Gottschalkia purinilytica: one gene and its partner. The protein of the gene in region 1 interacts with the protein of each later gene in a pairwise test. Links are inferred from orthologs where the notes say so. Each region holds a gene or a part of one and is shown on either strand. Other genes may lie near its edges.

What was found.
Region 2: the proteins of lon (region 1) and rplI interact in binary tests that used the Escherichia coli proteins (3 or more experiments, as listed by UniProt). The link is inferred for Gottschalkia purinilytica from one-to-one orthologs.

Annotation. Positions count from the first base shown.
Region 1 is NZ_LGSS01000011.1:39,020-56,393, forward strand. What follows is about bases 8,856-11,858. They hold lon (endopeptidase La), read left to right. Parts: upstream 8,856-9,184; coding sequence 9,185-11,533; downstream 11,534-11,858. Other genes in these bases: CLPU_RS11390 (adenine deaminase C-terminal domain-containing protein), read left to right, coding at 8,856-8,907; yihA (ribosome biogenesis GTP-binding protein YihA/YsxC), read left to right, coding at 11,533-11,858. In the rest of the region: CLPU_RS11340 (ABC transporter permease), read left to right, coding at 1-137; CLPU_RS11345 (ABC transporter ATP-binding protein), read left to right, coding at 153-1,211; CLPU_RS11350 (ABC transporter substrate-binding protein), read left to right, coding at 1,323-2,402; CLPU_RS11355 (ABC transporter substrate-binding protein), read left to right, coding at 2,589-3,668; CLPU_RS11360 (ABC transporter substrate-binding protein), read left to right, coding at 3,892-4,962; CLPU_RS11365 (type 2 periplasmic-binding domain-containing protein), read left to right, coding at 5,189-5,485; CLPU_RS11370 (type 2 periplasmic-binding domain-containing protein), read left to right, coding at 5,548-5,790; CLPU_RS11380 (ABC transporter substrate-binding protein), read left to right, coding at 6,253-7,305; CLPU_RS11385 (ABC transporter substrate-binding protein), read left to right, coding at 7,528-8,598; more of CLPU_RS11390, read left to right, coding at 8,653-8,855; more of yihA, read left to right, coding at 11,859-12,162; rd (rubredoxin), read right to left, coding at 12,260-12,421; CLPU_RS11410 (ATP-binding protein), read left to right, coding at 12,612-12,998; CLPU_RS16735 (IS4/Tn5 family transposase DNA-binding protein), read left to right, coding at 13,248-13,373; CLPU_RS17290 (hypothetical protein), read left to right, coding at 13,452-13,655; CLPU_RS11420 (DUF2089 family protein), read left to right, coding at 13,739-14,038; and 3 more genes.
Region 2 is NZ_LGSS01000023.1:2,795-18,502, forward strand. Bases 10,357-13,356 are described here. They hold rplI (50S ribosomal protein L9), read left to right. Parts: upstream 10,357-11,631; coding sequence 11,632-12,081; downstream 12,082-13,356. Other genes in these bases: CLPU_RS15220 (DHH family phosphoesterase), read left to right, coding at 10,357-11,632; dnaB (replicative DNA helicase), read left to right, coding at 12,263-13,356. In the rest of the region: CLPU_RS15150 (YkvI family membrane protein), read left to right, coding at 1-553; CLPU_RS15155 (DUF5711 family protein), read left to right, coding at 754-1,860; CLPU_RS15160 (CvpA family protein), read left to right, coding at 1,884-2,507; CLPU_RS15165 (DUF2089 domain-containing protein), read right to left, coding at 2,545-2,907; sulfurtransferase-like selenium metabolism protein YedF, read left to right, coding at 3,386-3,991; CLPU_RS15175 (putative Se/S carrier protein), read left to right, coding at 4,008-4,274; CLPU_RS15180 (mechanosensitive ion channel family protein), read left to right, coding at 4,290-5,153; CLPU_RS15185 (DUF951 domain-containing protein), read left to right, coding at 5,278-5,496; CLPU_RS15190 (aminotransferase-like domain-containing protein), read left to right, coding at 5,566-6,747; rpsF (30S ribosomal protein S6), read left to right, coding at 6,883-7,170; CLPU_RS15200 (single-stranded DNA-binding protein), read left to right, coding at 7,197-7,634; rpsR (30S ribosomal protein S18), read left to right, coding at 7,649-7,879; CLPU_RS17355 (hypothetical protein), read left to right, coding at 8,014-8,160; CLPU_RS15210 (MazG-like family protein), read left to right, coding at 8,327-8,650; CLPU_RS15215 (DUF2232 domain-containing protein), read left to right, coding at 8,662-9,603; more of CLPU_RS15220, read left to right, coding at 9,626-10,356; and 3 more genes.

The DNA of each region.
Region 1 (17,374 bases):
CAATACAAATGCTCAGTTATGTTGAGTTTTATTTTGATCCTACAGTTTCTGCATTATCAACATTGATGATGATAGTAACGGCGATACTTATGTACATAATAGAAAGGACACTGGGATTAAGTCACTTTACCAAATAAGATCGGGGGAATAGCATGTCACTTATAGAATTACAAGACATATCAGTAGCATATGGTAAAAATGTAATATTAAAAGATCTAAATCTAAATGTAGAAAAGGGAGAGTTAGTATCTTTACTAGGTCCTAGTGGATGTGGTAAAACGACTACACTAAGATTAATAGCAGGATTCAATGAAGCTAAAAGTGGAAAATTTCTGTTTAATAAAAAAGACTATACTATGATACCAGTACATAAAAGAAATTTTGGATTCGTATTTCAGAGTTATGCGTTATTTCCTCATTTAACAGTATTAGAAAATATAGCATTTGGACTAAAATTAAGAAAATTAGAAAAATCGCATATAAAAGAAAGAACTCTTAAAATAATAGAAACAGTGGATTTAAAAGATCTTGAAAATAGATATCCAGGGGAATTATCAGGTGGACAAAAACAAAGAGTTGCATTAGCTAGGGCACTAGTTATAAATCCAGACCTTTTGCTTTTAGATGAACCTTTAAGTAATCTGGATGCTAAGTTAAGGGTAAAAATGAGAGTTGAGATTAGAAGAATACAACAAGAATTAGGAATTACAACAGTCTATGTAACTCATGATCAAGAAGAGTGTTTTTCAATATCTGATAAAGTGGCAGTTATGAATAAAGGAGTTATAGAACAACTAGATGATCCAGCTACTATATATAACTATCCTAAGACTCAATTTGTAGCTGATTTTGTAGGCTTTGAAAACTTTTTAGATTTAGATTGGTTAGAAGAGAATAATGAATATATAAAGTTAAAAACAAATACTGGATATATATTTAAAGTTAAGAATCTATCAAGTTATGACTTTAAAGTCAAAAAAGGAGCTATAAGACCAGATGATATTAAAATAATAGATGACGGAAAAAATGAAGAGAACGTAATAAAGGGTATAGTAAGAGTAAGGACATTTTTAGGGAAGCAATTCCAGTATTCAGTTAAAACTGAGCTAGGAGAATTTATAGTAAATGATAATGCTTCTAAAATATATGAAGTTGGAGAAAGCATTAAATTATTTTTATCTCCAGATAAGATAATTTTAATAAAGGAATAGGATATAAAACACATAATTGCTTTATTATATAAAACGATACATATATTTACATAAATGGGCGGTTATGATATTATAATTATCCAATATATAATTAACAGGGGGGATAGCTTTATGAAAAAATCAATAAGAAAGGTAAGCTCAATTATTTTGAGTGTATCAATGCTAACATTGGGATTAGTAGGATGTCAGACTAAAAACAGTGAAACTGTAGGAAAAAATGAAGAGAAAACATTAACTATATCAATGTTTGGGTTTAACGAAGATCTATATAGAAAAAATGTTATAGAACCGTTTGAAAAAAAGCATAATGTAAAAGTCGTTTTTGAGCTTGGAAGTAATGCAGATAGAATTTCTAAACTTAAGATGGGAGCTAGTAAAGCTGATGTTGCTGTTTTTTCAGCTTATCATTCTATGCAAGGTATAGAAGAAGGAGCATTTGAAAAAATAAATCCTAAAAATATACCTAATATAGAGAATCTTTATGATATAGCGAAAGCTCCATTAGGAGAAGATTATGGACCTGCATATGCGGTGGCAAGCTTCGGTATAATGTATGATAAAGATAAGGTTCAAAACCCAATAACATCTTGGGGAGACTTATGGAGACCTGATTTAAAGGATAAAATACTTTTACCAGATATCACAACTACAGGAGGACCATATTTATTAATGATTGCAGCAGAGCAAGCAGGAGTAGATATTAAAAAAGATGAAGATAAGGTTTTTGAAAAGCTAAAAGAATTAAGTAAAAATACATTGAAATTTAGTGATAAGTCTTCAGATTCAATAAATATGATTGCAAGAGGAGAAGTTGAAGCATTAGGAGCATTCAGTTTTGAATCACAAGCTACAAAAGATGCTGCACCTAATTCTAAATGGGTGGATCCAAAAGAAGGTTCATATGCAATAATTAACACTATAAATATAGTAAAAGGAACAAAAAACAAAAAGCTTGCAGAAGAATATATAAACTGGTTGTTAAGTGAGGACATACAAAAAGTTCAAGCTATAGATAAAATAGATTCACCAGTTAATAAAAATGTAAAATTAACTGAAGAACAAGCGGAAGGACTTGTTTATGGAAAAGAGACTATAGAAAAACTAAATGTAGCAGATTGGAAGTATATAAATGATTCTTTAGAAAAATGGATAGAAAGATGGAATAAAGAAGTAATTTCTATAAAGAAATAAATAAAAATACATAATAAAAAACAAGAGCTTGTCTGTGGGGCAAGCTCTTGTTTTTTAAAAAAATAGGACTATTTTGATATAATAAATGGTAATTTGTAATTATTTACACAATTAGTTAATTATGATATTATAAATAATGAAATGATGTAAAAAAAATACAAATATACAAAATTTAAGGGGTATGAAATGAGAAAATTAGGGAAAAAAATAATTTTAATTATTGTAAGCTTCTCAGTACTGATATTGGGGATATCAGGATGTAATAATAAAAATATTGAAACTATAGGAAAAGAAAACAAAGAAACACTAATAATTTCAATATTTAATTTAAATGAAGATCTTCTTAGAGAAAATGCAATTAAGCCATTTGAAAAAAAGCATAATGTAAAAGTAATTCTTGAATTTGGGAATAATATTGAGAGATTTAATAGGTTAAAAAAAGATAATAACAGAGCCGATGTAATATTACTAGCAGACTATTATGCAATGCAGGCAATAGAAGAAGGTTTATTTGAAAAAATGAACCACAAAAATATACCTAACATAGAAAACCTATATGATGTAGCCAAATATCCATTAGGAAAAGATTATGGACCTGCATATACTATAGGAAGTTTTGGTATAATTTATGACTCAGAAGATATAAAGGATCCAATAGAATCATGGGGAGATTTATGGAGACCAGATCTAAAAGGGAAAATGTCATTACCCAACATAACAACTACATCAGGTCCTATGGTGTTATTAATGGCGGCTGAACAAGCAGGGGCAGATATTAAAGAGGATGAAGATAAAGCTTTCGAAAAAATGAAAGAGCTAAGTGAAAATGATTCAAGGTTTGATGATAAATCTTCAGAAATTATAAATGCAATGAATCAGGGAAAAGTTAAAGTTATGGGAGGACATAGCTTTGAGTTTGAAAGCATTAAAGAAGTTATTCCAACAGTAAAATGGGTAGATCCAAAAGAAGGTTCATATGCAATAGTCAATACTATAAATATAGTCAAGGGAACAAAGAAGAAAAAATTAGCAGAAGAGTTTGTAAATTGGTTTTTAAGTGAGGAGGTACAAAAAGCTCAAGCTCTTGATAAAATAGATTCTCCTGCTAACAAGAAAGTAAAGTTAACCCCTGAAGAAGCAGAAGGACTTGTCTATGGAGAAGAAACTATAAAAAATTTAAAAATGGTAGATTGGAAATATATAAATAAATCTTTGGAAAAATGGATTGAAAGATGGAACAAAGAAATAAGCACTGATATGCAATAAATAAGAATACATATTAAATTAACGGATAAGAGATTGTTTTATAAAAAAATCTCTTATTTTTTAGTAGAAATTACTAGACTAGATAAAATAAGAGATTTTTAGATATCGAAATAAGCAAAAAGAAATTTAATGAAACTTAATTTGTATAATATAACAAAAATGTTATAATAGGTAATAAACTGGTATTAAGTTTACATAAAAACATAAAATCAGGGGTGATAAAATGAAAAAAATGAGTAAAAGAGTAAGTTCAATTATTTTAGCTTCTTTAGTATTAACATTGGGAGTATCAGGAGGGCATGCTAAAAGTGATAAAGATGATAAAAAGAAAGAACAGAAAACACTAACTGTATCAACATTTGACGAAGAATTATATAGAAAGGATATATTTAAGCCATTTGAAAAGAAATACAATGTAAAGATTGTATGTGAGTTTGGAAATAATTTTGAGAGACTTAACAAGTTAAAAAGTGGAGATAGTAAATCAGATGTAGCACTTTTTACAGATTACTATGCTATGCAAGGGGTAGAAGAAGGATTATTTGAAAAAGTAAATCGTAAAAATATACCAAATATAAACAATCTATATAGTATGGCTAAAACGCCATTAGGGAAAGATTATGGACCAGCATATGCTGTATCTAGTTTTGGAATGATATATAATGGAGATAAAATTAAAGAACCAATTGTATCATGGGGAGACTTATGGAAGCCAGAATTCAAAAATAGAGTAACAATGCCTCATATAACGACTTCGGCAGGACCAATAATGCTATTTATAGCAGCAGAACAGGCGAATGTGGATATTAAGAAGAACGAAGACAAAGTTTTTGAAAAAATGAAAGAACTAAGTGAAAATGTTATTAAATTTGATAAAGATGCCACTGAAACTATAAATATGTTTACCATGGGGGAAGTCGATATCTTGGGAGGATATAGTTTTGAAAGAGAAACTATAACAGAAAATGTTCCAGCAACGAAATGGGTAGATCCAAAAGAAGGCTCGTATGCAATAATTGATACAGTTAATATAGTTAAAGGAACAAAAAACAAAGAACTAGCAGAAAAATTCATAGACTGGATATTGAGTGAAGAGGTACAAAAGAATCAAGCTCTTAATAAATTAGACTCTCCTACCAATAAGAAAGTTAAGCTAACACCTGAAGAAGCAGAAGGACTTATTTACGGTAAAAAAGCTATAGAAAGCCTAAATACACTAGATTGGAAGTATGTGAATAAATCTTTAGAAAGATGGATAGAGAGATGGAATAAAGAAATAGGTACTACAAAATAGTAAATAAAGAATTGTATATTACTTAATAAGAGACTATTTAACAAAATAGTCTCTTATTTATTTTAGAAAGAATATAAATATAAAAAAGAATTTTCTAGATATTAAAATTAGGAAAACAAAATTTGATGAACTTTATTAAGATTATATAACAAAAATGTTATAATAAGTAATAAAATGGTATTAAATCTATATAGAAATATAAAGTTAGGAGTGATAAAGTGAAAAAATGAGTAAAAGAGTAAGTTCAATTATTTTAGCTTCTTTAGTGTTAACATTGGGAGTATCAGGAGGACATGCTAAAAGTGATAAAGATAATAAAAAGAAAGAACTAAAAACATTAACAGTATCAACATTTGAAGAAGATTTACATAGAAAGAATGTTTTCGAACCATTTGAAAAGAAATATAATGTGAAAGTTGTACTTGAACTTGAAAAGAACTTTGAGAGACTTAATAAATTAAGAAATGGTGATAGCAAAGCAGACGTGGCACTCTTTACAGATTATTATGCTATGAAGGTATAGAGGAAAATCTATTTGAAAAAATAAATCGTAAAAATATACCAAATATAAATAATTTGTATAGTATGTCTAAAGCACCACTGGGTAAAGAATATGGACCGGCATATGCCGTATCTAGTTTTGGGTTAATTTATGATGAAGATAAAGCTTTTGAAAAGTTGAAAGAACTAAGTAACAATGTTATAAAATTTGATAAAGAGCCTGCTGAAACTATAAATATGTATGCCTCGGGAGAGGTTGATATTTTAGGAACATATAGCTTCATAAAAGAAACTATGAAAGATAATGTTCCGACGAAAAATGGGTAGATCCAGAGGAAGGTTCATACGCAGTAATCGATACAATTAATATAGTTAAAGAGACCAAAAATAAAGATCTAGCAGAAAAGTTTGTGAATTGGATATTAAGTGAAGAGGTACAAAAAGCTCAAGCTCTAGATAAGATAGATTCACCAACAAATAAAAAAGTAAAATTAACTAATGAAGAAGCAGAAGGGCTTATTTATAGTAAAAAGGCTATAGAAAGCCTAAATACATTGGATTGGAAGTATGTAAATAAGTCTATGGAAAGATGGATAGAGAGATGGAATAAAGAAATAGGTAATACGAAATAGTAAATAAAATAATTATATAGTAATTTTTATATTATGATAAATAAAACTAGACAATAGTTTTTAATTAAGATGATTTTAAAATTTTGATTAGTAGAGATACACTAATGAAATAATGTATTTTAAATATAAGAATTACATAAATTATAAAGGTGATAAAATGAAAAAGCTGATAAAAAAGATGGGTTTGATTATTTTGTTTCTCATAATATTTACTTTAGGATGTAGCAATAAGATCAAAGAGAATAAAGAAAAAAACGTATTAATAGTATCAGTATTTAGAGAGGATATATATAGAGAAAATATTTTTAAATCATTTGAAAAAAAATACAATGTAAAGATTATATGTGAGTTTGGAAATAATTTTGAGAGACTTAATAAATTAAAAATGAAAGATAGCAGAGTGGATGTAGCACTTTTTACAGATTACTATGCTATGCAAGGGGTAGAAGAAGGATTATTTGAAAAAATAAATCGTAAAAATATACCAAATATAAATAATCTATATAGTATGGCTAAAACACCGCTAGGTAAAGATTATGGACCAGCTTATGCTGTATCTAGTTTCGGAATGATATATAATGGAGATAAAATTAAAGAACCAATTGTATCATGGGGAGACTTATGGAAGCCAGAATTCAAAAATAGAGTAACAATGCCTCATATAACGACTTCAGCAGGACCAATAATGCTATTTATAGCGGCAGATCAAGCGGGAGTAGATATTAAGAAAGATGAAGACAAAGCTTTTGAAAAAATGAAAGAATTAAGTGAGAATGTTATTAAATTTGATAAAGATGCTACTGAAACTATAAATATGTTTGCCATGGGGGAAGTTGATATTTTGGGAGGATATAGTTTTGAAAGAGAGACTATAACAGAAAATGTTTCAGCAACAAAATGGGTAGATCCAAAAGAAGGTTCATATGCAATAATTGATACAGTTAATATAGTTAAAGGAACCAAAAACAAAGAGTTAGCGGAGAAGCTTATAGACTGGATATTAAGTGAAGAGGTACAAAAGAATCAAGCTATTAATAAATTAGACTCTCCCACAAATAAGAAAGTTAAACTAACACCTGAAGAAGCAGAAGGGGTTATTTATGGTAAGGAGGCCATAGAAAGTCTAAATACATTAGATTGGAAGTATGTAAATAAATCTTTAGATAGATGGATAAAGAAATGGGATAAAGAAATAGGTACTAAAAAATAATAAATAAAGAATTATATATTACTGAATAAGAGACTATTTAACAAAATAGTCTCTTATTTATTTTAAAAAAATATAAATATACAAAAAAGAGTTTTTTAGATATTGAAATAAGTAAAATGAAAACTAACCTTAAATTATTTACATAATAAACCAAATATGTTACGATAAGTAATAAAATAATTATAAAAATTACATAAATATACAAATTGAAAGGAGGATAAAATGAAGAAAATAGGGAAAAAAACAAGTTTACTTTTTCTAAGTTTTCTAGTTTTAACAATGGTATTATCAGGATGTAAGATTAAAAGTAGTAAGACTAGTAGTGATAGTAATAAAGAAACACTTGTTGTTTCGATATTTGGATTTAATGAGGATTTATATAGAAGAAATGTTATGGAGCCATTTGAAAAAAAGCATAACGTAAAAATTGTTCTTGAATTAGGGAATAATGTAGATAGACTTAATAAACTAAAAATGAGAAATAGTAAAGTTGATGTAGCAGCTTTTACAGATTATTATGCAATGCAAGCTATAGAAGAAGGGCTATTTGAAAGAATAGATCATGAAAAGATTCCAAATATAAATAATCTTTATGATGTAGCTAAGACACCATTGGGAAAAGATTATGGACCTGCATATACTATAGGGAGTTTTGGTATAATTTATGATTCGGAAGATATAAAGGAACCAATAGAATCATGGGGAGATTTGTGGAGACCAGATCTAAAAGGGAAAATGTCTCTATCAAATATAACAACTACATCAGGTCCTATGATGTTATTAATAGCAGCTGAACAAGCAGGAGTAGATATTAAAAAGGATGAAGATAAAGCTTTTGAAAAAATGAAAGAGCTAAGTGAAAATGTTTTAAGGTTTGATGATAAATCTTCAGAAGCCATAAATGCAATGAGCCAGGGAAAAGTTAAAGTTATGGGAGGACATAGCTTTGAGTTTGAAAGTGTCAAAGAAACTGTCCCAACAGCAAAGTGGGTAGATCCAAAAGAAGGCTCATACGCAATAGTTAATACAATAAATATAGTAAAAGGGACAAAGAACAAAAAATTAGCTGAACAATTTATTAATTGGATAATTAGTGAGGAAGTACAAAAAGTTCAGGCTCTTGATAAAGTAGATTCTCCTACAAATAAGAATGTAAAATTAACTGATAAAGAGGCAGAAGAGCTTATTTATGGTGAAGAAACTATAGAGAAGTTAAAATCTGTGGATTGGACATATGTAAATAGTTCTTTAAAAAGATGGATTGAAAGATGGAATAAAGAGATATCAGATTAAAAATATAACTATAAATAACACCTAGTGTTACATTAGGTGTTATTTATAGTTATATTGAAAAGTTTAAAATTCATCCATAATAAAGAATTTAATTTTGTAAAAAATGAATTATTTGGCTGGAGAAATTCTCTGTATTTCTTAATAACATTATTTGAAAGATATAAAAATACTGGTAATATAAGATATGGATTGATAACTGAAGATATAATAGATAAAGGAGCTATTGTAACGACATATGCACATGATCATCATAATTTACTTGTAATTGGTAAGACTAAAAAGGAAGTTATAAAAATGAAGATAAAATAGTAAATTTATTTTATAAATTTTTTCAAACATTATTTATTTTAGTTGATTATATTGATTTAAAATGTACAATATATATATGACCAAATATTTTCAAGTATTAGACAATTTATTGACTATATATTATTATTTAAAGTAATATCTATATATAAATTGGTATAATCTCAAAATATTATTAACTGTATTATTTTAAAATAAATACAGATTGTACATAATTGAATGATACTTTAAACTAAAACTCTTTAATTCCTATAAGATACCTTCAAAGGAGTTGATACTTATGGATAATAAAGGCTACAAAAGTGAAACTAGAACGATTCCACTTATACCACTTAGAGGACTATCAATATTTCCTTATATGGTACTTCACTTTGATGTAGGAAGAGACAAGTCTATAAATGCATTAGAAGAAGCAATGGTTAATGACTCACTTGTATTCTTAAGCTCTCAGAAAGAAGCAAGTGTAGATATACCTGGACCGAATGATTTTTACCACATAGGAACTATATGCAAAATAAAACAAATGCTAAAGTTACCAGGGGATACTATAAGAGTTTTAGTTGAAGGGATAAATAGAGGAAAGATAAAAGATATCATCCAAGAAGAGCCATATTTTGAGGTTGAAATAGAAGAAATAGTATTTGAAGAAGAAATTAAGAAAGATCAAAAAACAGAAGCTCTTATGAGAATGATCTTAGAATCATTTGAAGAGTATGCGGGTGTTGGAAACAAAATATCTACAGATGTTCTTTTATCAGTTACGGAAATAAAAGAACCTGGAAGATTAGCAGATGTTATAGCTTCATATGTATATTTAAGTCCAGAAAATAAGCAGAAAATACTTGAAGCACTCCACCCTTACGAAAGGTTAGAAATTCTAGAAGTAATACTAAGACAAGAGATAGATATACTAAAACTAGAAGAAAAAATATCCCAGAGAGTAAAGAAGCAAATAAATAAGGTACAAAGAGAATACTATTTGAAAGAACAACTTAAAGCTATACAACACGAGCTGGGAGAAGATGAAGATATATTAGATGAGGTAGAGAAATACAAAGATAAAATAAATGAAATCGATATGCCAGAAGAAGTTAAAGAAAAGGCATTAAAAGAAGCGGACAGATTAATGAAAGTGTCAGCATCATCTGCGGAAGCTGGAGTTATAAGAAGTTACTTAGATTGGATTATAGAGCTTCCATGGGATAATGAAACAGAAGATACTGTAGATATTAAAAATTCTAGGAAGGTTTTAGACGAAGACCACTATGGACTTACAGATGTTAAAGAAAGAATACTAGAATTTTTGGCTATAAGAGAGCTAGCAGGAAGCTTAAAAGGACCTATATTATGTTTAGTAGGGCCACCAGGAGTAGGAAAAACTTCTATAGCGAGATCTATAGGAACTGCTTTAAATAGAAAATTTGTGAGGATGTCACTTGGTGGAGTTAGAGATGAAGCCGAAATTAGAGGACATAGAAGAACTTATGTAGGAGCTATACCAGGAAGAATAATATCTTCTATAAAGAAAGTGGGTTCGAAGAATCCTGTTTTCTTATTTGATGAAATAGATAAGCTAAGTGGTGACTTTAGAGGAGATCCTGCATCTGCTTTACTTGAAGTACTTGACCCTGAACAAAACTCTACATTTACAGATCACTTTTTAGAAGTACCTTTTGATCTATCAAAAGTTATGTTTATAACTACTGCTAATTCAACAAGTACAATACCAGGGCCATTACTAGATAGAATGGAAGTTATAAGAATATCAGGATATACGGAAGAAGAAAAGCTAGAAATAGCAAGTAGATACTTACTTCCAAAGCAGATGAAAGATCATGGATTAAAAGAAAAGAATCTTCAGCTATCTAATAATACTATTAGAGAAATTATAACTAAGTATACAAGAGAAGCTGGAGTAAGAAATCTTGAAAGAGAAATAGCAAACGTATGCAGAAAAACGGCTAAGAAAATAGTAGAAGAAAAAGTTTCTTCAGTTAGAATAAATAGCACTAATTTACAGAAATACTTAGGAATACCTAGGTTCAGTTATGATGTTATAAATGAAGAACATCAAGTGGGTATAGCTAGAGGACTTGCTTGGACTACTGTTGGAGGAGATACATTATCAATAGAAGTCACTCCTATGAAAGGAACAGGAAAGCTTCAGCTTACAGGAAAACTTGGAGATGTTATGAAAGAATCAGCAATGGCAGGTATAAGTTTCATAAGATCACGTGTAGAAGAGTTTAAGATAGAGGATAATTTCTACAAGGATAAAGATATACACATACATGTCCCAGAAGGTGCTATTCCTAAAGATGGACCGTCAGCAGGTATAACTATGGCTACAGCTGTTATATCGGCTCTTAGTAATATACCTGTAAGTAGAAATGTTGCAATGACAGGAGAAATAACATTAAGAGGTAGAGTTCTTCCTGTAGGAGGAATAAAGGAAAAAGTATTGGCAGCTCATAGAGCAGGAATAACAAAAGTATTATTACCTTGGGATAATAAAAAAGATATTGAAGAAATTCCAGATAAAGTTAGAAGAAAAATTGAATTTGTATTTGTAAAGACTATGGATGAGGTACTAGATCATGCATTAGTAAAAGAGGATGGTAGTAACTAATGAAAATTAAGAAGGCAGAGCTTATAATAACAGCGGCATTTCAATCTCAGTATCCACCTGAGGGAAAACTTGAGATTGCATTTGCTGGAAGATCTAATGTCGGAAAATCATCACTTATAAACAGGCTTGTGAACAGAAATGGATTAGCTAGAACAAGTGGTCAGCCTGGAAAAACACAAACCTTAAACTTCTATAATATAAATGACGATTTTAGATTAGTTGATTTACCAGGATATGGTTATGCTAAAGTGTCAATGAAAGAAAGAGAAAAATGGGCAAAGATGATAGAAGTTTATCTTAAGAATAGAAAAAGTCTTATAGAAGTTATACTTCTTGTAGACATACGCCATGAGCCTGGTGAACATGATAAAATGATGTATGAATGGATAAAGTCTTGTGGATTTAATGGAATAGTTATAGCAACAAAAGCAGATAAAATATCTAGAGGAAACTGGGCAAAGCATATATCAGTTATTCAAAAAAAGCTAGGTGTAGAAGATAAAGACTTTATAATACCATTTTCAGCATCTAAAAAATTTAACGTAGATGAAGTATGGGATACTATAGAACAGCTTCTAGAAATAAATAGTCAATATATAGATGAAATGCAAGAAGATACAGAGAAATAAATATGTATATGTAATTAAAAAATGAAATAGAAAATAGAATAGATAAGGAGACTGTATAAATTATACAGTCTCCTTTATGCATTATAAGCTATATTTATTATTCTTCAGGCACAAATACGCTTTTATCTAATCCACACACAGGACATACCCAATCTTCTGGTATATCTTCGAAAGCAGTTCCTGGTTCTACTCCGTTATCTGGATCTCCTTCTGCTGGGTCATATACGTATCCACAAGGTTCGCAAACATATTTTTGCATAAAATCAACTCCTATCATACTTACTTTTTTATTATATTATATATTAATCATATCCATAAATTGATAAATTAATCATTTAAATGTAAAATATCAAATATTTAAAATATAATAAAAATGTTAAGATTAGTAATAATACTAATGGGTAGAATAAAATATAATAAAAAAATTAGCGAGATAGGAAGGGATTGAATTGATATTTGAAACGAATGTAGAAATTAAAAGTGACTTAATGGAGGTAAGAAAAACTTTAAACGATATAATTGATCAAATTAGCAATATCTTAAATGATGAACTTTTAATATTTGATATAAAACTTATATTAAATGAACTAGTTATAAATAGTGTAGTCCATGGTAATAAACTAGATGCTGATAAAAAAGTTAATTTAAAATTAAAAGTAAGTAATGACTGCATAAAGATAGAGGTACTTGATGAAGGTACAGGATTTAGCTATGACAAAGAACAATATGATCCTATGGACTTGAAATGTAGCGGTAGAGGATTAGTATTAGTTGATGGACTTACCGATAAGCTTTCTATAAACAACAATAAGGTGTCTATAGTTAAATACATTTAGATTAAGTTAGATAAAAATGTGAAATTTATAAGATATCATTTAAGAAAATAGAAGGTACTATTTTCTTAAATGATATCTTATTTTATGTTTAAGTGAACTACTTCCACTTATAGAAGCCATACATTATACACATCTTTAGAAATATTTTGGTAATTAAAGATAAGGTAAAACCTTCTTTTGTACATTGATAACTAAATATAATAATATGCATATGATAACAATACTAAATAAATATTTATGAGGTATCATATGAATACTAATAATTGGATACTAAGAGAATTTAATGATGCACCATTTGCAGATGATAGACTTAATAAGAGGTTAATTAAAATTGCAAATTCTTTCTATGAAAGTCCTCAAACTTCAATACCTTAGGCATGTAAAACCTATGCTGAAACGCAAACAACATACATATTCTTTAGTAATGAAAATATTAAAGCGGGGGCAATAATTATGGGTCATAAAGAGCAAGCGATTGAACATATGAAGAAACACGAAACTGTCTTAGCAATACAAGACACTACTACTTTAGATTATAAAAATCATCCTGCAACCAAAGGCTTAGGTGTATGCAGCAATACAGAGCATGATCTTGGTCTATTAAATAATACAATACTTGTTGTAACAGTAGAGGGTGTTCCTCTATGTGTAAATTAAATTAATTTTAGTTTTATTATTGACTTTAATAATATTTAATGTATACTTAATATTATTAAAGATAATATGAAAAGAGGGTTCAAATGGAAATTGATAAAATACCACAATGGATACTTGGTTTAGAACAGGAAGATATAGGATTTCTAAAAAACTTTATATTAAAATCTGGTTCATTAAAAGAAATTGCAAAACTATATGATGTATCTTATCCAACTGTGCGCTTGAGATTGGATAAGCTTATTCAAAAAATTGAACTAAATGATAAGCAAGAGGACGAACCATTCGAAACATTTATTAAAGGCTTGGCGGTTGATTCAAAGATTGATATTGAAGCTGCCAAAATAATCATCCACAAATATCAAGAAAGATTGAAAGGAGAATAATTATGACAAACTTAGCTACTATTATTATTGCATTTGTAATTGCCGCTGTTGTTCTGATCGTACACAATTCATTAAGTAAACATAAAAATTGGCTTTTAGGGGGTATTATACCATTATTATCTATAATATTTTCAGTTGGGGTATTTTATTTCCTAAAGTTAACACCTAGTTCAAAAAATATTTTTCCATTTTTTATATTTGTAACACTACAATTAAGTACATGGGTAGAAGGACGAAGAAAGTATAAAAAAGAACAGGAAGCTGAGTTAAAAAAAATGAAGAGTAAAGATTTGTAAATATATATTTGTATTGCTTATATTTGAGACAAAATTTATAGTATTTTGTTATCTATAGTTGTTATACTTTAGATGTCCTAGAGTTCTTAAGATGAGTTTAGGAGTCAATTAAAATACTTGTTAGGAGGGATACTATGTCACCTTATAAAAGTGATAAAATTTTATATGGAAGTCCTAATAAAACATTTCCAATAGAAGATGTAAAAGAAGCCGTAGAAAATTTAGAAATAATATTAGGACTTAATCGTAAACCGGTTGGAGTAAAGTTAATATTTTCTAAAGAAGAGTATGATAAATTAAAAGAAGAAGAAATAAAAGGTAAGACTTCTTATTGTGTTATGATTGAAAAAGCTACTAGAGAATTTTCATTTAAGTCAAGATATGAAAATCATAACTGTGATGGAGGAACTACGGCATTGGCTTTGGAGCCTAGTACGGAAAGAATAGAATCTGGGGAAGAATACTTTTCATACAATCTATATTCAACAAATGCAACAGCTCATAGAATGAGAAAATCAATAAAAAGTCTTCATCGTTGTGAATTTTCAACTTATGGATTACTTACAAAACCTCTAGATAAATTTGATATAGTACCAGATGTAGTTATAATTATAGCTAATCCTTATCAAGTAATGAGACTAACTCAAGGATATGTATATCATTTAGGTATAAAACCAGAGTTAGACTATGGAGCTATGCAAGCTATATGTTCAGAAAGTACAGTAGTACCTTATTTAACTGGAAGTATGAATATTTCAACTTTATGTCCAAGTACAAGAATGTTAGCAAAATGGAAAGATGAGGAAATGGCTGCAGGTATACCATACGAGAAATTTTTAAGTACAGTTGAAGGGGTAATAGCTACTATAAACACAACTGATATGAAAAAGAAAAAAGAGGACATTATTAGCAAGTTTAAAGAAAAAGGTAAAAATATAGATTTAACTTTAGATAATGATTATGAAGTATAACAAAGTAATACAGAATATATTAAATAGCTTAGTGAACGACTTATATTAGATTAGAAAAATAAGTTGTTTATTAAGCTATTTTTTAATATGAAATATAAATAGGAGCTTGGACATATATTTAATTTGTAACTAAAATAACGTTTACTTAAATAAAAAAAGATTATACAATAAATGTAATTAAAACCAATATAAACATAAAGGGGGATTTTTATGAAAAAAAGAATATCAATAATCATTTCTATGGCAATGCTGTTAACTATCTTATTACCTATAGGTACTTTTGCACAAATGGATCAAAATCTACAAAATGCTATTAAAAAAGCAAAGTCGTTACTTAATATTAGCAATGAGTATGAAAACTTTGAATATGCTATAGAAAAAGTAGGGGACAAAGTATATTATAACTTAAACTGGAGTGACCAAGAATTAGGATATGTAAGTGTTAGTATTGATTCTAATGGAACGATTGACCATTATGGTAAACATGAATATCATGAAGACAGAGTTGGTAAGTTACCGTTAGTTAGCGAAGACAAAGGATTAAAAATATCTAAAGATTTTATAAAAAAGATAAATCCTAAAATAGAAGGAAAGGTGGAGTATAAGGGAAGTATCTCTGACTCATATGATGGGTCAACAAACTATTACTTTACATATGCGAGAACTGAAAACAATATTCCTTACTACGGAAATCAAGTTACAGTATCAGTTGATACTAATACTGGAGAAGTTAGAAGTTATATTCAATACTGGGATGAAAAAATTAAATTTTCTAGTCCAAATAAAATAATATCGAGTGCAGAAGCTGAGAAAGCATTCAAAGAGAATGAAAATATAGAATTATTATATAATTTTTATCGAAATAAGGGAAAATTAAGTCCACGATTAATATATAGTATTAGTGACAGCAAATTAATAGATGCAGAAACAGGAAAACCGTTAAATGACGTAATAGGCGGACAAGGGTCATACAGTAAGAGTGGAGGATTTGATTCTTCTGGAATACTTTATGGACTAGATTCAGAAGTTCTATATTTAAGTCCTGAAGAACAAAAAAATATAGATGAGTTGAAGAATATAATAAGTGATAAGGAAGCTGAAAATGTAGCTAGAAAATTATGCAATATTTCTAATAAGTATGAACTAAAATCTTCTAGATTAAGTTCAAATGAAGCTAAAGATAACTATAATTGGATGTTAGAATTTTATGGCAAAAATCAAAATGATGATTTTATAAGCGTAGCTATAGATGCAAAGACTAAAGAATTAAAAAGACTATCAAAGTACTCATTTGTAGATAATAAAAAAGATGTAGCTTATAGTAAAGAAAAAGCACTTAAAAAAGCAAAAGACTTTATAAGTTCAGTAAGCTCAGAGAAATTTAAACAAACAGAGCTCATAGATTCGGAAGACCCTATTTTGACAATCCAATCAGGAGAAGATAAAAATTACTATTTTACATTTGCAAGAAAATATAATGGAATCAAGGTGTCTAATAATGGATTTACAATAGCTATAAGTGGAGTAACAGGAGATGTGGAGTCATATGGGTATAACTGGTATGAAGAAAAATTACCATCTTCAGATAATGTTACTTCTAAAGAGAAAGCTTTGGATAATATTTTAAGTGAAATAAAACTAGAGCTACAATATGTTACAGATATAAAAGATGATATAGATAAAGAAAAGGTGGCTAAATTAGTATACGGGTTAGAACCTAATAAATTTATAGATGTAGATGCAACTACAGGAGCATTGATAGATTTTGAAGGTAAACCTTATAAAGATAAAAAAGAAACAAAAACATATAAAGATATTAATAATAGCAAGTTTAAAGAAATAATAGAAAAGTTAGCTAAATACGGTGTATATCTTCCAGGAGAAGAGTTTAAGGGTAATGAAGAAGTAACTCAAAAAGATTTTTTATATCTATTAGCTAAGTCTAAAGGATATAGCTATATAGACTATGAAAACACAGATGAATTATATCAACATTTAATAAATGAAAGAATAATAAAGAAAAACGAAAAAAACCGGAGGATAAAGTAACTAGGCAAGAGGCTACTAAA
Region 2 (15,708 bases), on another replicon or contig:
TCCTCCTATTAAAGAAAATTGGCTTAAGTCATCAATATTATATGTAAGCTATAACACTATATCTTCAATAGTAGTACTAGGATCGATGTTATCTATAATAAAAACTAAAAAGTCTGCTATAAAAGGTGGTATATTTGGAGGAATAGGATTAGGTGTAATGGCTACATTTATATTACTGCCAATCTTGATACTTTATAAAGACATATATAGATTAGAAGTACCTATGCTTAGAATATCTCAATACTTAGGATCAAAAGGAGTTGCAATCTATAGCATTATACTTTGGTGTGCTATGTTCACAACAGCAATAGCTAATGGATTTGGATGTATAAGTAGGATTTGTGACTTATTTAGATTGAATGAGAAAATTACATCTATAGTATTTTGTATAGTGACTATTCCTTTAGCTAAAGCGGGTTTTTCAAATCTAGTATCTACTTTTTATCCGTTGTTTGGATACATAGCTACAGTAATATTAGCTTTGTTTATTTTAATCTCAATATTTAAAAAGCTGAAAAAATCATTTAAGTATATTATAGATATACATGATTAATTACTTCATAATAAAATTAGAAATCACTACTATAAGCTATGTATTAGTAGTGATTTCTATTATAATATATAATTAAGTTAATATATGTTTCATAATGAAACTTAAAATAAGTACATGCTTTAAATTAAAATATAATATAAATGAAAGAAGGAAATTTGATTATATAGGAGAATTATAGAAAGTTTAAGGAGGGATTATATTTGGAGTCTAATGAAAAAACAGAAGGAAATATAAAAAAGAAGCAAACCGGATTTATAATTTTATTCATAGTTGTTATGTTGACTAGTCTAATTATAAAAGAGAAAGGATTACATATATTTAATGAAGGAAATAAAAAGTTAAAGCTATCAAAAGAGCTCAATATTATATTAGAAGATAAATCACAGGTTAAGTTATACGATGAAGGATTTACAATTAGTAATGACAAATATATAACTAACTATAACTTAGATGGTGAAAAAACTTGGTCAGAAGCTATATCATATAAAAATGGACTAGCTTTATTAGGTAAAAACAATACATACTTAGGGGACTTGGAAAGTGGAAAAATTGTAGCTATAAATAATAAAGGTGAAAAGATATGGACATATGAAACTCATAATCCCATACATATGATAACCAATAGAAAAGATTATTTAATTATATTTTCTAAGATTAATAGAGATATAAGAAAAGTGCATATAATTAATCAAGATGGAAAAGAAATATTTTCAAGACAAGAAAGCAAAAAAGAATTTTTAGCTGCAAATGTTTCTCCTAATGGAAAAGGATTTGCGGTATCTTCAATAGACTTAGACAAAGTAGTGCTTAAAGGAGTAGTAACTTATTTTAGAGAAGACAATTCTAATTCATTAGAAAAGGAATTTGAAAGAGAAACTGTATATGATATATTATTTATTAATAATAATAAAATATTATTAATAATGGAAAAGAGATTAGTTTGCATAGATGATGAAGGAAATATCATTTGGAAAAAGAACTTATCAAATTCTATAAGAGATTTAGCAGTTTTAAAAAATAATAATATAGCTATTTTATATGATGAAGATACTTCAAAGCTAGAGATATTACATGCTGAAGGTGACACTGAATATAAAAAATCTTTTAAATCACAGTATAAAGATATTATTACAGATGAAAATAAAATCTTTTTGGTAGGAGAAAAAAATATAACAGGAATTAATAAGAATAACATATTTTTAGAATATAGATCTAGGGAAAAAATAAAAAAAGTAGATAAAATTGATGAAAAGGTATTTATATTTGATGAACAAAAAGTTAAAATCATGGATATAGTGAATAGATAACAAATGATAAGGAGTGTGATAAAGTGAACTGGATAGATGCTGTAGTAATAGCTATACTAGCTTATAACGTGCTGATGGGATTAAGTAGAGGTTTTGTAGTTTCAGTTTTAAGTTTATTAAGCTTCTTTGTATCTTATATTGTAGCTAAATCCTATGCGCCTGCATTAACTCAATTATTGCAAGATAATACTAACTTATTTTCAAAACTTAGCGAAGTTGTAGCAAAGAGTGTAAATGGTGTACAGAACGCAAATGTAAATTCTCTTTTGGATGGATACAAAGTAACTGAGACAGTTTCAAATTCAGGTGGAAATACACTAGCTCAAATATTAACTAGTGTAATAGTTGGGGCTGTAAGCTTTATTATTATATATGCTTTAGCAAAAGGATTGTTTTCATTTGCTATAAGAGTGATAAACAGAGGTGTCCAGTTCCCAATTCTAAAGCAAGCAAATGGAGTATTAGGACTTGCTTTTGGAACAGTAAAAGGATTACTAATATTATATCTACTATTCGCTATTGTTACACCATTAGTAGTTATTTTCACAAATAGTGCAATATCTCAAAGTATATTTAATTCTAAAATAGGATATTTTTTCTATGAACATAATATACTATTAGATTACTTAAAAGGAACTGTAATATAAAATAAACTGGCTTTTTAGCCAGTTTATTTTATTTCTATTATTTATCTTTCTTTAAAAGATCTATAGCCTCCATAGTAGTTATTTCTCCAGAACTTAATTTAGAAGCAATATCTTTTTTGTTAGATTTTGACTCATCTTTATAGCCTAACGATTCTATAATATTTTCTAATTTATTTCTGATAGTAGGATAAGATAATCCCATTTCTTTTTCTATTTCTTTTAGATTACCCTTGTTTTTAATAAAAATTTCTAAAAAATTTTTTTCTTCACTATTTAACTGGCAAAACTTACATAAGTAAAAACTACCTTCAATAGTAGTATCACAATACTCACAATGAAGTTTAGTAATAGTTATTTTATTACTACATATGGGGCACTTTCCTATAGTTTCTTTCTCCAATATATCACCTTCTCTATATATTCCAAAATAATACTTATATTATATTATCAATATTTTTAAATTAAATATTCGTTATTATGAGATTTATATTTAATTTATTAATATTACGTTTTGTACCTTAGCGTTATACTTATACTAATTTACTCGTAAAAATAATTAAAAACATATATATTTATACTAGTTATAGCATTTATACATTGTTATTTGCGATATATAATAACTATAAAAGTATAAACTATATAATTAAGATGTACAGATAAAGTTCAATTGCCATAAATGTTCAGAGTTAGCATGAAATAATTAGTTATATTACATACTATATTAAGATATTAATATAGAAAATATTTATTTACTATAATATAATATAGATAACTTCTATATATATATTTTCCAACTGTTAAGATTAAACTAGTATACTATATTTATAATAGTTATATATGATTTTTTGTATATTTATATATAGAGGAGGATTTTTACTATGAGAAAAGAGATAGATGCTAGAAAACAAGACTGTCCAAGACCAGTTATAATGACTAAAAAGGTTTTGGATGAGTTATCAGAAGGATTAGTAACTACTATAGTTGATAATGAAATAGCAAAAGAAAATGTTTCAAAGTTAGCTCAAAGTTTAGGTCTTAACTATGAAGTTGAAGAAAAGGATAATGATTTCCATATTCATATTAAAAAAGGCAGTAATGACATAAGTATAAAAAGTGAAAATGAAATACCTAATATTGAAATAGGCAATAAGAATACAGTAATATTATTTGGAAAAGATAAAATTGGACATGGAAATGATGAGCTAGGAAAAGTGCTAATAAAAGGATTTATATATACACTTACAGAAGTAGATGAACTTCCATCAACTTTATTATTTCTAAATGCAGGAGTTAAATTAACAACCGAAGGATCAGAAGTTATAGAAGACCTTAAAAAACTAGAGGAAAAGGGAGTAGAAATACTTTCTTGTGGAACTTGCTTAGACTATTATAGTTTAAAAGAACAACTATTAGTAGGTGGAGTAACAAATATGTATACTATAGTTGAAAAGATGAAAGAATCATCAAACACAATAACACTATAGAGAAAGAAGGATTGTAGTGAGAGAAGAAAAATTCTATGTAATATCATTTGATTCTACACATCATGCAATAAAAGGAGAAAAGATATTAAAAGATTCAGGATACAATATCAGAGTTATACCAACTCCAAGAGAAGTAACAGCTAGTTGTGGACTTTCAATAAAATTTGACAAAAAAGATTTAGAAAAAGTACAAACGATTATAGGCAAAAATGAACTATCTATAAAAGGTATATTTGAAATAGGTAAATATGAAAAAGGTAGACTCGCTAATAAAATCGACTAGTTGGTGGTGATAGACTTGGAAACAGTATTTAATCAAGTGGCAGGATGGTTCTCAGAAGGAGGGCCGCAATTAACTCTTATAGAAAAGGTAGCTAAATCTATTATAATACTAATATTAGTTAATATTTCAATAAAAATTTGTTACAAGTTTATAGACAACTTTTTTAATGGACAAAAGAAACTGAAGTTTGGAATGGCTGATAGAAAAGCAGATACACTATCAATCATATTGAAAAGTTTAATCAAGTATATTATATATTTTATTGGTATATTACCTATATTAGAGCAGTTTGGAATACAGACTAAGTCTATACTTGCTACAGCTGGAGTTGGGGGTCTTGCAATAGGTTTTGGAGCTAAGAGCTTAGTGGAAGATATTATATCAGGATTTTTTATACTTTTTGAAGATCAATACGCAGTAGGAGACTATATACAAACAGGAAGTTTTGATGGTGTGGTAGAAGAATTAGGATTAAGAGTTACTAAGCTAAGAGCTTTTTCAGGAGATCTTCATATAATACCTAATGGTAACATACAGACAGTAACTAATAGAAGTAGAGGCAATATGCGAGCTTGGGTTGATGTAAGAATTCCTTATAGTGAAAGTATAGACAAAGCTATAGGGGTACTTGAAGAAGTCTCAAAATTAATGGCTAAAAAACATAAGAATATAACTCATGGGCCTACTGTTTTAGGAGTTACAAATTTAGGTCCTGAAGACGTTGTACTTTCTTTATATGCAATGACTAAACCTATGGATCAGTGGGAAATAGAAAGAAGCCTTAAAAAGAACGTTAAAGAGGCTTTTGAAAAAGAAGGAATATCAATAAATAATGTTAAGAGATTTGTTGTAGAATCTAGTGAAGCCCACAATGAGTAATAAAATTACTTGATAAATAAAGTTGAAAAATATAAAATATTATTATGAGTAAAGTAAAAGCTACTTCATCTATCTTTAATGAGTCGGGATAGAAGTAGCTTTTATTTATAGCTGAAACGGAGGTATGATTGTTGTGATTGATAAGTTTAATATTGGAGATGTAGTACAATTAAAGAAAGTTCACCCATGTGGGGAAAACAAGTGGGAAGTTATGAGAACAGGTGTAGACTTTAGAATAAAATGTCTTGGTTGTGAAAGACAGGTATGGTTAGCAAGAAGAGAGTTTATAAGAAGGGTAAAAAAGGTCATTAGTACGTCTAGTGATGATAGTATAAAAAAATAAAAAATTTTTAAAGTAAAATTACAGACTATTCTTACAATATTTTTTAAAGACTGAAGGGGGCGTGTCTAAGTGACACTAAAATATGCAAATCGTATGAAAGGGATAAGAGCTTCAGAAATTCGTGAGATATTAAAGCTTACACAAAAAGCTGAGGTTATTTCATTTGCAGGAGGACTTCCAGCTCCAGAATTATTTCCAATAGACGCTATAAAAGAAATAAGTAGAGAAGTGTTGGAAGAACATGGGGAGAAGGCGTTGCAATATGCTACAACTGAAGGATATTTACCTCTTAGAAAACAAATAACTGAGAGAATGACTAAGTTTGGAATAAATACTAATGCAGATAATATTCTTATCACTAATGGATCACAACAAGGTCTTGACTTTGCAGGTAAGATTTTTCTAGATCCTGATGATGTAGTTTTATGTGAGAATCCTAGTTATTTAGGAGCAATAAATGCATTCAAAGCTTATGAAGCTAAATTTATAGAGGTTCCTACAGATGATGAAGGTATGATAATATCAGAACTTGAAGAAATAGTAAAAACCACAGATAAGATAAAACTTATATATGTAGTACCTGATTTTCAAAATCCAACAGGAAGAACATGGTCGATAGAAAGAAGGAAAGGTCTAATCGAAATTGCTAATAAATATGATCTTATAATAATAGAAGATAATCCTTATGGAGAGTTGAGATTCGAAGGTGAAATACCACCTTCTGTTAAATCTTTCGATGTAGAGGGTAGAGTTGTTTTTTTAGGAACATTTTCAAAAACATTTTGTCCTGGATTTAGATTAGCGTGGACGTGTGCTAGTGAAGAAATTTTATCAAAATTTATTTTGGTAAAACAGAGTTCAGATTTACAGGCAAGTACCATCTCTCAAATGGAACTTTCTAAGTTTATAAATAAGTATGATTTAGATAAGCATGTAGAAAAAATAAAAAGTGTGTATAGAAGAAGAAGAGATATAATGATGAAGACCATGAAAGAAGAATTTCCAGATGAAGTTAAGTTTACTTATCCAGAAGGTGGTCTATTTACTTGGGTAGAACTACCTGAACATATAAACAGCAGAGATTTAGCGATAAAAGCTATAGATAATAATGTAGCATTTGTTCCTGGTGATCCATTCTATCCAAATGGAGGTAAGTTTAATAATTTCAGACTTAACTATTCAAATATGAATGAAGATAGGATAGTAGAAGGAATTAAGAGATTAGCTAAGGCTATAAAAGAAATGTTGTAAAAATATATTAAAATTTTGGAAAATGTCAATACTATGATTGCCAAAATAAAAATTAAATGATATAATACTATGATGTAATGTATTCCTTGCTCTATATATAAATAGAGCCGTTAAGTCCAAAAGGAGGTGAACGATATGAAAAAATACGAAGGAGTATTTATTTTTGCGCCAGATATGGCAGAAGAAACAAGAAATAATGTAATCGACAGATTAAAAAGTATCATAGAAGGAGAAGGATCTCTTTCAAACATAGATGACTGGGGAAGCAGAAAGCTTGCTTATGAAATCGATGATTATAAAGAAGGATACTATACATTATTAAAATTTGAATCAAACGGAGAGATTGTTAAGGAACTTGACAGAATCTGTAAGATAACTGATGGTGTTATAAGACACATGATCGTTAGAGAAGAAGAAAAATAATATCGGCCGTTACGGGGGTGTTTTTTTTGAATAGTGTAGTTTTAATTGGAAGATTAACAAGAGACCCAGAACTTAGATATTTGCCTAATGGAGGTACAGCAGTATCAACTTTTTCTATAGCAATTGACAAAGAATTGTCTAGAGAGAAAAAGCAAGAAATGGAAAGTAAAGGTCAACCTACTGCTGATTTTATAAACATAGTAGTATGGGGGAAACAAGGAGAGAACTGTGCTAATTACTTAGGTAAGGGAAGGTTAGTTGCTATTCAAGGAAGAATACAGTCAAGAAGTTATGATGCGGCTGACGGATCTAAAAGATATATAACTGAAGTTGTTGCAGATAGAGTACAATTTCTTGATTGGGGAGACAATAAATCAGGAAATACAGATAGATCTACACAATCGAATGATTTTATAACTACAGATGGTTTTCATCCAGTAGATGACGATGATATTCCATTCTAGAAGGAGGGTTAGGAATGGCTGGAGGAAGAAAATTCAGAACTAGAAAAAGAGTTTGTAGCTTTTGTGCTGATAAAGGACAAGAAATTAGCTACAAAGATGTAAATAAGCTTAAGAAGTATGTAACTGAAAGAGGAAAGATTCTTCCAAGAAGAATTTCAGGTAACTGTGCAATACATCAACGTCAATTAACTACAGCTATCAAGAGAGCAAGACAAATTGCAATCTTACCATATACAGCAGACTAGTAGAACGAATATATCTTGAATATAAATTGAAAAATAGGAAGAGTATACTATGTAAGATACTCTTCCTATTTTTTAATTTATCTCTTATCATTTTTATGTCAAGAATACTCCCACCTCTTTAGATGGGGGATGAATTGACATTTGGCGATAGGCAAGTATTGAAAAACACCTTAGTATATGACATTATTGTATATATAATAAATATTCTTAAGGATGATGAAATAATGTATCTAACAACTGTTAATAGACTTAGATTGAACCAAAATGAATTTAATAAATGAATTATGTTGGTTATCTAAAAACTTGTATAATTCTACTTTGTATGAAGTAAGACAACATTATTTCAACACTAGTGAGTTTTTAAAATATACAAATGAATAAAATAATTAAGATAAAATATATAATTTGTTATAATGATATATAGGGTTAAAAAAAGGGGGATTACTAATGTCAACAAATAAAAAGAGTATAGATATAACAAGAAATGTAAAAATAATTGAGTGGCTAAAAAGTGAGCTTTTAACTGCTATTGCCTCACTTTATGAAATATTTGTAAAAGGAGTTCAGAATAGCCAAGAGGTAGTATTAGATATAATATCAAATATAATATTAGTTACATATTTGTTAGGTAAAAGATTGGGACTTTCTTTTGAAAGTATAGATGCTAAAATAGAAGACAAAGCTAAGCTTGGTATGATTGAGGAACATAATATAGAAAAATGGTATGGAGATTTAGGAAACCTATTACAACATTTTAAAAGTAGAAGATAGAGGTGAAAAGTTTGGATAAAAATAAATCAAATTCTGCTATAGAGTTAATAATTACTATCATAATAACTTCAATGCTAACTATATTAGGACTGTATGTTTCACCACTTATTTTAATTTTTTATCCTGTGCTTCATATAGTTCTTGGTGTAAAGCAAGGAATGAAGTATACATTATTATCAATTGTTACATCAAGTATAATAGCAGGATTTTCATCGAGTTACTTAGATGGATTGTATATATTTACTTGCTATGGATTATTAGGGATAGCGTTAACCTATATGATAAGTAAAGAAAAGACAGCTACTAAGACTATAGCTGTAGGAAGTATAGTATATTTAGTATGTATTGCTCTCTATGTGATTTTATCAAAAGAGCTTATAAATTATGATATTATAGGTGAATTTAGTAAAGCTATAAAAGAGAGTGTAACGATGCAAGTTCAATCACTTAAAAATAGTGGATTATCTAATTATGAAATATCTCAGGCCTCTATGATTTTAGAGGATGTGGTTAGCTATATACTTATAGTTATACCATCATTTATGATTTTAACTTCTGTATTTGTTACTTATATAAGTTACTTAATTTCTACTCATCTAATTAACAAAAAACAAATAAAAGATGTATATGTTCCTAAATTTATGTACTTTAAGCTTCCAGACAATTTTATTGTAGGAGTAATAATATTGCTTTTATTATCTTCTATTACAATATATTTTGAGTTTTTATACTATGAAGGTATATTCATGAATATTATTATACTAATATTCTTAGGACTTTTCGTACAAGGACTTTCATTAACTACGTATATACTTAATAAAAGTAATATGAGTAAAGTAATAAAGTATATATTATTAGTTCTCATAGTAATAAATGTATTTTCTAGTATAATAGTTGCTATAGTTGGACTTCTAGATGTATTTTTTGACTTTAGAAAGCTTAAGAAGGCTTAAGAAAATCCTTAGGAGGATAGTTATGACCAATAAAAAATTATTTAAATTTCTTACTCCTGATTCAAAGGTATATCTTTGGATAATAGGAATACTCATAGGGATTATAGCTATATATGAGCCTAGAATTGCTATATTTGGACTCTTAGTACTAGGATACTTGATATATTATCATTGGAAAAACTTACACTTAAGGAGAGTAGAATGGACAAAGTATATAGAAGGATTAACAAGTGAGATAGATTCTGTTACGAAATATGCCATAAACAATATGCCTATACCGCTTGTAATGCTAAAACTAGATGGAACTATAAATTGGTATAATCCAAAGTTTTTAGAAATGACTGAGTTTCTAGATGTATTAGATAAAAATATAAGTGATATAATTCCAAATTTAGATGTAGATGATATAAAGATAGAAAATGAAAGTTCTATTATAAAGGTAACATTTAAAGAGAAAAATTACGATGTATTATATAATATAGTAGATATTTCTAATGCTTTAGAAAATAAAAGAAAATATACGATAATGCTTTATTGGATAGACAATACAGAATTATACAATATTAAAACAAAATATAATAATGAAAAAACTAATATTTGTTTAACTCATATTGATAACTATGAAGAAGTAATAACGACTACTGATGAATCTATTAGACCATTAATATTAGCAGAGATAGACAAAAAGCTAAATACACTAGCATCAAGACTTAATGGATTCGTTAGAAAAACAGATAACGATAAATACTTGATAGCTTTTGAAAATAGATTTTTAAGCTTTTTAGAAAATAGAAAGTTCTATATATTAGATGAAACCAGAGAGTTAGATTTAGGGAACAAGATACCAGTCACTTTAAGTATGGGAGTAGGAGTAAACGGAAAGTCTATTGCTGAAACTTACGAATATGCTAAAGGTGCTATAGATATAGCCTTAGGTAGAGGTGGAGATCAGGCTGTTATAAAAGACATAGATAAATTAAGCTTTTACGGTGGAAAAAGTAAAGCTGTAGAAAAAAGGACAAAAGTAAAAGCTAGAGTCATTGCACATGCTTTAAGAGAGCTTATAGATCAGTCTGAAAAGGTGTTTATAATGGGTCATAAGATTCCTGACATGGATAGTTTTGGAGCTGCAATGGGTATCTATAGAGTGGTTAAAACTAGAAAGAAAAAATGTTATATAGTGCTAGGTGGGGTAAATACATCTATAAAGAAAATATATGAAAAACTTAAGAGAGAACATCCAGAATACTTAGAAGATATAATAATGCCAGAACAAGCTAAAGTACTTGCAAACGAGAACTCTTTATGTATAGTGGTTGATACCCATAGACCCCAAAATACAGAAGCTCCTCAATTATTAGAAATAATAGAACAAGTTGTAGTAATAGATCATCATAGAAGAGGAGCTGAATTTATAGAAGAACCTGTATTAATCTATTTAGAGCCATATGCTTCCTCAACATGTGAATTAGTTACTGAGATATTATATTATATAAATGATAAAATTGATATAACGAAATTTGAAGCAGAGGCATTGCTTGCAGGAATTAATTTAGATACTAAGAACTTTGCATTAAAGACTGGAGTAAGAACATTTGAAGCTGCTTCATTTTTACGTAGAGCAGGAGCTGATACAACTGAAGTCAGACAACTCTTTAGGGATGATCTAGAGGACTTCAAATTAAGAGCAGAAGTTATAAGAAATGCTAATATAATAAAAGATAAAATAGCTATTTCTAGGCTAGATAAAGATACTAATAGTTCAATACTCATAGCTGCTCAATCAGCAGATGAATTATTAAATATAGAAGGAATAATAGCATCCTTTGTATTATGTATTTTAGATGATAAAATTCATATAAGTGGAAGATCTTTAGGAGAATTAAGTGTACAGCTTATATTAGAAAAGCTTGGTGGTGGAGGTCATATGACTTCTGCTGGAGCTCAACTTAAAGATATTAGCCTAGATGAAGCTGAGAACATGTTAGAAGAAGCTATAATAGAATATCTTAAGGAAGGTGATGAGTAATGAAGGTTATTTTATTACAAGATGTTAAGGGATTAGGTAAAAAAGGAGATGTAGTGAATTCTAAAGATGGTTATGCTAGAAACTTTTTATTTCCTAGAAATTTAGCGGTAGAAGCTACTAGTTCTAATTTAAAAGAACTAAAAGATAAAAAAGAATCTCAAAAATTCAAAGAAGAAGAAGATTTAAAAGAAGCTAAAGCACTAGCAGAGAAAATATCAAATGTTAAAGTAGAAATAAAAACTAAAGTTGGAGATAATGGTAAGTTATTTGGTTCTATAACAACTAAAGATATTGCAGAACAACTACAAAAACAACATAATATAAAAGTAGATAAAAGGAAAATTGATATAGAAGGTGGAAATATTAAAACAGCAGGTACAACAATTGCAGAGGTAAAAGTATGTCCATCAGTATTAGCTAAGTTAAAGATTCATGTTACTGAACAATAATATTGATTAAAGTTTTAGATAGAGTATTTTTGGAAAGTTTAATTATACCATATGTGGAAATAATATAAATATACTTTAAAGAGTGTACAAGATACCTTATGCTTTATATAATAATAGTATTAAGCTACAGTATCTTGTATTTCTATGTTCGGTATATTTTAAAATTTGGGAGGTGCTATAATTGTCAACAGAAACAGATATTGAAACTTTAGGTAAAATACCTCCACACAGTATAGAAGCTGAACAGTCAGTATTAGGATCTATGATCTTAGATAGAGAAGCAATAGTAACTGGGACAGAAATATTAAAACCTGATGATTTCTATAAAGAAGCTCATAAAGAAATATATGAATCTATTATAGATATATTTACAAAGGACGAGCCAGTTGATTTGATAACTTTATCAGAAGAATTAAAGAGAAGAGATACCCTTGAGGCAATTGGAGGTACAGTATATCTAGCGACTCTATCAGAAGGTGTTTCTACTACTGCTAATATTAAATATTACTGTGAGATAGTAGAAGAAAAATCTATACTTAGAAAACTAATAAAAGCTTCAAATGAAATTATAAGTAAGGGCTACAAAGCAGATGAAGATATTAATCAGATAATAGATTTAGCAGAAAAGAAAATATTTGATATAACACAAAAAAGGAATCAAGAAGGACTAGAGCCTATAAGAAGTGTGTTATTAGAAAGCTTTACTAAAATAGAGCAATTATCTCAAAATAAAGGTGGAATAACTGGACTTACTACAGGATTTGTGGATCTAGATGGTAAAACATCAGGATTACAAAAGTCAGATTTAATATTAGTAGCAGCAAGACCAGCTATGGGTAAAACTGCTTTTTCTTTAAATTTAGCTTTAAATGCTGCGTTAAAAGGAAATGGGTCAGTTGCTATATTTAGTCTTGAGATGTCTAAAGACCAGCTAGTTCAACGTATGCTAAGTGCAGAATCTCATGTTGAACTTCAGAAAATAATAAATGGAAATTTAGATGAAAATGAATGGCCTAAATTAGTAAGTGCAATGGGACCTTTAGCTCAAGCTAAAATATATATAGATGATACACCAGGAATAACTTTAATGGAACTAAAAGCAAAGTGTAGAAAATTAAAAATAGAAAAAGGACTAGACTTAGTTATGATAGATTACTTACAGCTAATGTCTGGAGATGGAAGAACAGAAAATAGACAACAAGAGATATCAAATATATCTAGGGGATTAAAGGGACTTGCTAAAGAAATGGATTGCCCTGTGGTAGCATTATCTCAGCTTTCACGTGCTCCAGAATTAAGATCTGATCATAGACCTATACTATCAGACTTACGTGAATCTGGAGCCATAGAACAGGATGCTGATATAGTAGTATTTCTTTATAGGGATGAATATTATAACCCTGATACAGAAAAGAAGAACATAGGAGAAGTTATAATAGCAAAACATCGTAATGGGCCTATTGGAACTGTAGAGTTAGTATTTATGGGGCAATATACTAAGTTTTTGAATATGGAAAAATATAGACAAGAGTAGTAAGCTATTGTCCTTATTTCATATAAATACTTTAAAGCAGTAGGAGGCAAAAAATGAGAAATGATAAGATATTAGATGTTAAAGAAGGAATTAAGTGGATAGGTATACTTGATCCAACTTTAACTGTGTTTGATGTAGTTATGGAAACAAAGTATGGAACAACTTATAATTCATACTTTATAGATGCAGATAAGAAAACTATAATAGAAACAGCTAAAGAAACTTATAGAGATGATTATATAGAAAAAATAAAGAAAGTAGTAGATCCAGAAGAAATAGAATATATAATATTGAATCATACAGAACCAGATCATGCAAGCAACCTTAAATATTTATTAGAATTAGCACCAAATGCTACTATAGTATCAACTGTACCAGGAATAAGGTTTTTAAAAGACATGTTAAATAGTGAATTTAAACATATTGTAGTTAAAGATGGGGATACGTTAGATTTAGGAAATAAAACATTAAGATTCATATCAGCTCCATTCTTACATTGGCCTGATAGTATGTATACTTTTTTAGAAGAAGATAAAATATTATTTACTTGTGACTCATTTGGTTGTCATTATTGCGACGAGAGAATATTTGATGATTTAGTTGGAGATTTTGATGATGCTTTTAGATATTACTTTAATGTTATATTAAAGCCTTATAGTAGCTATATGTTAAAAGCTATAGATAAAATAAAAGATTTAGATATAGACATTATATGTCCTGGTCATGGACCTGTATTAAGAGATAACTGGAGAAAATATGTTGAACTATCAAAGACTTTAGCAGAAGAAGCTATTAGTCTGAAACCACAAAGACCAATGGCACTTGTGGCATACGTGTCTGCCTATGGAAATACAGGTAAGATAGCAAAATATATAGCAGAAGGTATAAAAGAAGCAGGAGATGTAGATGTAGAAGTTGTAGATATCGAAAGTATAGACCTAAGTGATCTTGAAGAAAAAGTAGAAAAGAGTGAGGGAATACTAATAGGATCAACAACTATAAATCAAAATACTCTCTTACCTGTATATAAAATGTTTAGTGTTATAAATCCTGTTACAAATAGAGGTAAACCAGGAGGAGCATTTGGATCTTATGGATGGAGTGGAGAAGCTGTAGGCATCATTGAAAATGTATTAAAAAGTCTTAAACTTAAGGTAGATATGAATGGATTTAAAGAAGTATTTGTACCTAAGGAAGAGACTAAAGATAAATGCATAGATTTTGGAAAGAAATTTGGTGAAAAGATATTAGAAAATTCACTTAAAAAGAAATAAAATAATGAACTTTTGTTAAAAATTACTTCATACATTGTATGAAGTAATTTTTATATAAATATGATTTTAAATTTACTATTTTTTAGATAAATACTAGTGACGATAAAATTATATCTATTATTAATAAACAAATTTATAGCAATTATTAATGGGCATAAATATAGTATATGTAAAAATATCAAGGGGGAAAAAGATGGATGTTATAAAGGGACATAGAGTAAAAATACTACCTTTAAAACTAGAACACGTTTTCAAAATGAAAAATTGGGGAAAATATCAAAGTTTGCTTTTTGAAGATTACAACTTTCCAGACTTAAATGATAGAGAGGTTAAAAAGTGGTTTGATATAAAAACTTCTGAAAAAACTTCTAAGAATTTTATAGTTATTAATGAAAATGAAATAATAATAGGATACGTTGCTATAAAAAATATTAAGAAACTTAATAAAAGCTCAACACTGGGTATAACCTTTGACTATAACTATATAAATAAGGGTTATGGAACAGATACTATATTAGCTATGTTAGATTACTATTTTAATGTTATGAAAATGAGAACTATGTATCTAGATGTTGCAAAACATAATAAGAGAGCTATAAGATGCTATGAAAAATGTGGATTTAAAAAAATTAATGAATACATAATGGAAATGAAAAATCCACATATAGATATAAATAGTAAGGAAATTATAGAACTTAGAGATAACTTTATAGTGGAGAACAATCAAATATATGAATATTACTATAAGATGAAAATTTCGAAAAAATTACATAACAAAAATATATCCACACAGATTCACATGTGAATATCTTTGTGGAT